DNA from 2 places in the Fodinibius saliphilus genome. Region 1 is predicted to be linked to the other one. Evidence: riboswitches for the same ligand, from Rfam matches in the RefSeq annotation. Region 1 holds a riboswitch; the other holds the start of a gene.

Region 1 (4,244 bases):
GAAGGCGACTTTTGCAAGGGACTTCCCGCATCTAACTTTTCGTAAAACTCGCCATGCAGCTCTCGCTCTACATCAATAGCATTGGTCGCAAAATTCAGGAACTGACGAGCTTGTTCATTGCTGTCCGACCGAATACCTGCCAGTGAAAGCGCTCGTGAATAATCAGACAGATATAAAGTATCCTGCTTCAGGTAAAAAGTGAATACCTCTTCCGATAAGGTACCATCCGTCAATTCTTTTATAAATGGCAGTTCTAATATATGATCATAGATAGGTTCAATTTCTTGCCAAAGCTTGTCAGTAAATTCCATTCCTTTTCAATACTTTATGTTTAGATACTAGTTCCAAAATTGGTGAAAATGATGTAGCGGGCCACCGCCTCTCCCAATATCATATTGACTACCTGCCGAAATAGCCTGCGTGATATACAGCTTTGCCTGTTCAACAGCTTTAGGCATAGAATATCGCTTTGCCAGGAACGCAGCAATAGCTGAAGAGAGGGTACAACCTGTGCCGTGGGTATTATCTGTTTCTATGCGTTTTGCCTTAAACTGGTGCAGCTCCGGGTCTTTTGATGCTATCGCCAAATAATCGATACTTTCTTGCTTCTCGAAATGTCCGCCCTTAAGTAGTACTCCCCCAGCACCGGTTTCTAAGAGATCCTGAACCGCCTTTTTCATCGACTCATGACCGTTTATATCACACCCCAGTAATCGTTTAGCCTCTGGAATATTTGGAGTAATAAGATCTGCTAATGGAAACAGTTCTTCTCTTATTACTTCGATGGCCTCATCTTGTATAAGCTGAGCACCACTTTGAGCAACCATAACCGGATCTAACACAATATTCTTCAGATCATGTTTTTTAATGCGATCTGCAACTACTTCCATTAGAGTTCCGGTAAATAACATTCCTATCTTAACTGCATCTACTTCAAAATCCTCTACCACCACATCAATTTGGTCTTTTAAAAACTGGGGCGGCACCTCATGAATAGCACGCACCTCTTGTGTGTTCTGAGCCGTAAGAGCAGCAAAAGCGGACATTCCATAACATCCCAATGCAGAAATGGTCTTAAGATCTGCCTGTACGCCGGCCCCTCCTCCACTATCAGAGGTGGCAATGGTCAATACCTTATCATACGTCTGTTTCGAATTATCTTGCATAAAACTAAGATCCCTTAAAGTGTTTGAACTCTTGTTCTTTAATTTCTACCGATGCCCCACTCCGTAACATTCCAACCTCAGAATCACCTTCACTAACACTTCCTATCTGATGTAGGATGGTGCCAAAATTCTGTTTGTACCTCTTTTGTAAATCCTTAACGCCATCTTTGGCTACTGTCAATAGGAGCTTATAATCCTCTCCTCCAACCACCGCAAACTCCTGTGCCTGTTCATGAGTACCATCCTTTTCATAAAAAGATCTGAAAGCACGCGACAATGGAAGCTGTTCTAACGCGATTTTAATACGACAGTGACTTTGATGGGCTATGTGGTAAGCATCTCTTAACAACCCATCAGAAAGATCAATCATTGCATGTACCGTTTTTTCTTGGGCCAGCCACTGCCCTTTTTCAACTTCCGGTTCAGGTTCCTGATGTCGCCCTAATAGCTGCTGGCGCACTGATTTCGCTAGATGGGTATATTGATCTGGATGTGATAGTATTTCAAAACCGGCTGCTGAATCTCCCACAGTTCCGGTAACACATAAAATATCACCGACTTCTGCATCGCTGCGCAGCTTTACCTGCTGCGGTTTCCCAACACCGATAATTGTAATATTTATAATAATGTCATTCTGTGAACGAGTAGTATCGCCTCCCAATAATGAAATGTCATACTCTTGGGCAAGAGCAACTAATCCATTTCGGAACTGCCTTAGCCAATTTACAGATAACTCTTTGGGCAGAGCCAAGGATACGTAAAAACCGGTAGGCCTACCACCCATGGCAGCAATATCGGAGAGATTTATAGCCAGTGCTTTGTAGCCCAAAAAACGGGGGGAAATTTCTTGGCGTCTAAAATGGACATGCTCTACAATAAGGTCTGTACTTATAAGCTGCTTAAGTCCTCTGGGCCCCTCTGTTACAGAGCTATCATCTCCTATACCGATCTCATTGGGCGAAGATGATGAATTGGCAAAGAGAGCAATAATCTGCTCTTCAGACAAGTCACCTATATTTGGGGATGTCAGCGAATCAGCCATATAAATTATTATGCTGCTCGCCGCCAGAAAGAGGCAGGAAAAATCAGTACTAATGATTTGTCGTTTCCCTCCGCTGGTACTAACCAGATCAGGTAGCCAGGATGTCATCTCAGCTGCATTCCTACAGCACTCCTAACGACAAGCAATACTTAATTCTAAATAGTAGGTGAAGCTATCCTTTTATCGCATGCAATGCAAGCCCCTGCCTTAGGGATAAAAGGCTTTTAAACGGTTACTTAACCTGTCTTCTTTGCAAGATATTTTTCAACCACTTCCTTAAACTGCTCATATGACCTTGGAAGAGGATCCAGTTTTTCGCCTTCAATAAAGAAGGTAGGAGTAGAATTCACTCCTCGCCTTTTGCCTTCCTCCTTTTCCTGCATAACAGCTTTTTGGGTTTCCGCCGCATTCAAATCATTGCGAAACTTTTCCATATCAAGGCCTATTTTTTTAGCATAACCTTCAAATATAGGTGCAGGGTTAACAGAATTTGACCAATACCTTTGATTATTGTAAAGCATATTGTGCATCTCATAGAACATCCCCTGATTACCGGCAGATTCTACTGCTCGTGCAGCAAGAGCAGCAAATTGATGCATATTTAAGGGATAATGCTTTAACTTGAGCTCGACTTGGTCGCCAAACTCTTTCTTTATTTTCTTAACAATAGGATGGTACTGCCCACATGCCGGGCACTGATAATCGCTAAACTCAGTGATAGTAATTTTAACATTGTCAGAAGAATCACTTTGGGCCTGAACTGTCCCTATTCCCATCAACACTACAGCGGTTACAAAACATATACTTATAATTTTTCTCATCAGTTCTTTCCTCATTTAAAAATATTATTATTTCGTTTTCCACAAACGATTGTCATCGATATATCTTTCAAAATTATTTTTGGACTGATACTTCTTCAATCATCTTAAGACGCATCTGCTTGAACTCATCCCCTTTATCCCACCTTTGCATCTCCTCAGCATTTAGAATTCTATATCCCGCATTAAAAAAGAGCTGCACATCCTGTACCATTCCAGAAAGATCCCAATACTCATTTATTTCATCATTCACAGAATGATAATTTGCATTCTGCAAACTGTCCACAGTTTCCGCATACCCCTCAGGTTTATCCACATACTCTGTTCCCGAGTTAGGGAAAATAGCGGGAATACCCTTTTTCGCTAGGGGAAAGTGGTCAGATCGATAAAAATATCCTCGGTCAGGATGGGGATCTGGCTTCACTTTTCGACCATTCTCTTCTGCCAAATCTTCAATTGTATCGCTTACACTATTTCGTCCATAGCCAATAAGCACCAAATCTTTGGTCTTCCCATAAACGTTCATCCCATCAAGATTAATATTCGCTGTAACTTTGCCGGGATGTACCGTTGGATTTTGAGCCCAATACTTTGATCCTAACAAACCAACCTCTTCGGCTCCCACAAACAGGAATAAGGTGCTACGCTTTAGTTGAGGCTGCAGTTTTTTATATCCCCTCGCGATATTTAATACTGCACTAACTCCTGCAGCATTATCCAAAGCACCATTATTAATAGAATCTCCTTTCACCGGCTGGGTAATACCTAAGTGATCATAGTGAGCAGTATAAACAAGGTGCTCATCTTTCAACTCATTACTACTTCCTTCTATTAATCCAAGGACATTTTGAGCTTCTTGTTTACGATACGTAGCAGACAACTCTAAGTTTAATGACAATCCATTAAGAGGTACCGGTTCAAAATCACGACTTTCAGCAGCTTTAAGCTGCTCTTCCAACTTCAAACCTGCACTTGCAAACAAGGCTTTGCTTGCTTCTTTGGTCAACCAACCGTTAAACTTTGTATTAGAACCTTTAAGCGACTTGTCACCACGCATATAAAAACGTTCTCGACTCCAGCTGTTGGCCACAACGCTCCATCCATATCCAGCTGAAGGAGTGGTATGAATAATTAATACTCCTGCAGCCCCCATTTCACGGGCCTTTTCATACTTGTAGTCATACCGGCCATAATAGAGCCTGGTATCTCCTTTAAAGA
Region 2 (4,244 bases), 330 kb from region 1:
ATCATGAGCCTTGGCCGGGGGGACGTACTAACCACTATTATTTTGATTTAAACCGTGATTGGGCGTGGTTAACACAGAAAGAAAGTCGGGCGCGGATAGAACAGTTTCAGAATTGGATGCCCCATATCCATGTTGATTTTCATGAGCAGAGTTATACCTCGCCTTATTATTTTGCTCCTGCTGCCGAACCGTTTCATAAAGCTATTACAGAATGGCAACGGAATTTTCAGTATACCATCGGTGAAAATCACGCAAAATATTTTAATAAAAATAGCTGGCTCTATTTCACTCGCGAAGTCTTTGATCTTTTCTATCCCAGCTATGGTGATACGTATCCCATTTTTAACGGGTCTATTGGAATGACCTATGAGCAGGCCGGCGGAGGATATTCCGGCCTTGGTATAAAGAAGCCAGTGGGAGATACCTTAACATTGAAAGATCGCCTGACCCATCACCATACAACAGGATTATCCACCGTGGAGATTAGTTCCATGAATGCGGAAAAGTTAGTCAGTGAGTTTTCTAATTATTATAAAAAAGCTCAAAGTAATCCCGCTGGTGAATACAAGACTTTTGTTATTGATAAGGATAATAATCCCGATAAGTTGCGGGCTTTATTCAAGCTTCTCGACAAGCACAAGGTGGAATACGGACAAGCCTCCGATGACCAACGGGTATCGGCATACAACTACAAGACAGGACAAAAGCGTCGTCAGCGTATTGAGGAAGGAGATTACTTGGTAAGTGCCTATCAGCCAAAGTCAGTATTGGCTCGTATATTATTTGAACCGCGTCCTGAGCTGGCCGATTCTGTAACCTATGATATCACGGCCTGGGAGCAGCACTATGCTTATGGGTTAGATGGCTATGCTGTACCAGAAGAGCTGGATATGAAAGCAGCTTCAATGCCTGAAAAGAAAGTTGACAATGCTGTAAATGAAAACGCCTATGCTTACCTGGCAGAATGGAAAGACCTTTCGGATGTAGGTTTGTTGGCTGACCTCTTAAAGCATGATATCAATATTCGATTTTCAGAGAAAGAATTTAAAATAGAAGATCAATCGTATGACGCCGGTACGCTGGTAATCACCCGTTCTGATAACAAGTTTAAAGGCACCGATTTTGATAAGTTGGTCAATGATCTTGCTACCGAGCACAATCAGCATCTGGAAGCGGTGCCAACCGGTTTTGTACAGTCCGGGGCAGATTTTGGCTCTTCTTCCGTGCGATATCTTGACCGACCGCGCGTTGCCTTGCTATCCGGAGAAGGAACTTACTCAAATATGGTAGGCGAAGTGTGGCATTATTTTGATAAGCAGATTGATTATCCGGTTACCCTGCTAGATACTGATTATTTCGGTGAGGTAGATCTTAATAACTACCAGGTGCTTATTATGCCCTCGGGTAATTATAATGGTGTTATTGATAGCAGCCGATTTGATGATATCCGAGAGTGGATTTCTTCCGGCGGAAAACTTATTGCACTACAGGGTGCAAACGGTTACTTAGCAGGTAAGGAGGGGTTCAGTATCGAAAGAAAGCCTGATGATGGAAATGAGAAAGAGACCCCTGAATCTGGCACGGTTCTCAATGAATATGGTGACCAACAGCGTGAATATATATCGAACTTTAATAGTGGTTCCATTTTTAAAATCACCATGGATAATAGCCATCCTTTGGCATTTGGATATGATGACAGCTATTTCTCTCTTAAACTAAATGCTGATGCCTATAAATATCTTGAAAAAGGGTGGAATGTAGGCGTTGCTAAAGCAGACGCCCATATGAGTGGTTTCATAGGGTATGAAGCTGAGGAGAAGCTACATAACACGCTTACTTTTGGTGTGCAGGAGATGGGAAATGGTTCTGTTGTGTATATGGTTGATAATCCATTGTTTCGTGCTTTTTGGTATAACGGGAAGCTGCTGTTCGGTAATGCCGTATTTATGGTAGGGCAGTAAGTTGTTACACAAACAGTTTTATTTTTACTGGCTCTTATACTTTGTCTAGGAGCCAGTGTATTTTAAGAGATGTGGAAATGCATCATTCTGTTTGAAAACTTAGATCGGGGACGAGAATATAGTTGAAGACTTTGAATGACCCCCGCTTTGTCATTATGAAGAGCGGTGTGATGAAGAGTTTGAAGCTGAACCACAATCAAACCCTTCTAAGGGAGAATAGATGCCATAGTATTTTCCCCTCCTACTGCCTCACTTTGTTTTTTTATCAGGATGACACTTAGTTTTGCAAAGGTCTCTAGTATTCATTTGAGGTCGTCATTTAGTGTTACACTGCAGCATCTTTTCTTTTAAAGGGGTTTTACCCCACGATATTGCAAAGGCACCAGTATTTATTTTGTCTTATCTTTTGAAACTTCCGCCTTATGCCCGTATCTTTGGGCGCATTCTAACTTTACAAAGGTTGGGGGTGCTTGCAACAGCAGGCTGAGACCATACCCTGAGAACCTGAACCGATTAAGATCGGCGTAGGGAAACCAAGGCAGTGATACTACCGAAAAAAGTACAATAACTGCCGGATTGATCAGCATTCCTTGCAAGTTCATCTCCCGCTCTTATGAATCCTATAAGACGGAGGAACTTATGTATTTCAAACTAATACGAGCAACAGCATTTCTATGCTTTTTGATGGCAATGAGTACCACACTTGTTGCTCAAACTATAACCGGAATGGTTATTGATGCACAAAGTAATGAACCGCTGCCCGGGGCGAATATTATTCAGCTCGATACTAAAAACGGTATTTCGGCTGATGAAAATGGAGCCTTTACCCTGTCATTAAAAGAGGGCGCTTCATCAAAAATAAAAGTGACTTTTGTTGGCTTTAAATCCAAGACTATCGACACGACAAAAAGAGGAGGTGAGCTTACTATTAGCTTGGTGCCCAATACCGTTATTAGTAATGAAGTGTTCGTAAAGGCTTTGCGTGTAGATGAAGCCTCGCCCATGGCTTTTGATAATGTGAGCCGTACAGATATTGAAAAGAAAAATCTGGGTCAGGATATGCCCTACATGATGAGTAGCTCTCCATCAGTAACAACAACTTCTGATGCCGGGTCCGGGGTTGGGTATACAGGGATGCGAATCCGAGGTGTTGATCAAGGGCGTATAAATGTAACTATTAATGGTATACCGCTTAACGATGCAGAATCACACGGCGTATATTGGGTCGATATTCCTGATTTAGCTTCATCCGTTGAAAATATCCAGATCCAGCGTGGTGTGGGGACATCGACGAACGGAGCCGCGGCCTTTGGGGCTACGGTGAATGTACAGACTTCACAGATGCGATCGGATGCCTATGGAGAGGTGAATACCGGGATCGGCTCATTTGATACCAAAAAAGCTAATGTAATGCTCGGTTCCGGTCTTATGGAAAATGGGTGGCAGTTCGAAGGCCGTCTTTCAAAAATTACGTCAGACGGATATATCGATCGGGCATCATCGGATTTGAAATCGTTTTACCTTTCTGCAGCTAAGCATGGTGAGCGAAGCTTGCTGCGAGCCGATGTGTTCTCCGGTAAAGAAAAAACATACCACGCTTGGAATGGGGTTTCCGAAAGTAAATTGGAAAACGGAGAACGTACCTACAATTCTGCTGGTACCGAAAAACCGGGTACGCCCTATAAAGATCAAACCGATAATTACCAGCAAGACCATTACCAGCTACACTATTTTTATGACTTGGCGAAGAACTGGAATGTCAATGCCTCGCTACACTATACCTATGGTCGGGGTTATTATGAACAGTATAAGGCAGATGAAGAACTCGGTGACTATAGTATAAGTCCCGTTATCTTTAGTCAGGATACGGTCTCGGAAAGTGATCTGGTTCGCCGTAAATGGTTAGATAATCATTTCTATGGCACCGTTTTTTCAACGGAGTATAATATCGAGGATAAGGGATCCATTACTCTTGGTGGTGGCTATAATGAATATGATGGAGATCATTTCGGTGAAGTGATCTGGGGTGAGTATCTCGGTAATACCAATGTCGAAAATCGTTATTACGATAATAATGGCTTTAAAACAGATTTTAATACTTATCTAAAGGGGCAGTATAATATTACAGAGGCATTGACAATCTATGCTGATGCCCAAATTCGACGTGTTACGTATAAGTTTTTAGGTAAGGACCGTATCAAAAATCAAAGTAACAGCTATGATATTGTAGATGTTAAGCAAACCGACGAATTGACTTTCTTCAATCCCAAAGCAGGACTCACT

Evidence for each region. A riboswitch is a leader RNA that binds a small molecule or an ion and turns the genes downstream of it on or off. The one in region 1 is predicted to bind thiamine pyrophosphate.
Region 2: it holds a riboswitch for thiamine pyrophosphate, as region 1 does, so the genes downstream of both, FCN14_RS13240 (TonB-dependent receptor) here and thiL (thiamine-phosphate kinase) in region 1, are expected to answer to the same signal.

Annotation. Positions count from the first base shown of each region.
Region 1 covers NZ_VAWF01000004.1:404,285-408,528, forward strand. The annotation lists gene tenA (thiaminase II) at 1-311, opposite strand, end outside; gene thiD (bifunctional hydroxymethylpyrimidine kinase/phosphomethylpyrimidine kinase) at 339-1,166, opposite strand; gene thiL (thiamine-phosphate kinase) at 1,171-2,208, opposite strand; TPP riboswitch at 2,257-2,352, opposite strand; gene FCN14_RS14745 (DsbA family protein) at 2,445-3,029, opposite strand; gene FCN14_RS14750 (M28 family peptidase) at 3,103-4,244, opposite strand, start outside.
Region 2 covers NZ_VAWF01000004.1:69,808-74,051, reverse strand. The annotation lists gene FCN14_RS13245 (M14 family metallopeptidase) at 1-1,961, shown strand, start outside; TPP riboswitch at 2,414-2,509, shown strand; gene FCN14_RS13240 (TonB-dependent receptor) at 2,601-4,244, shown strand, end outside.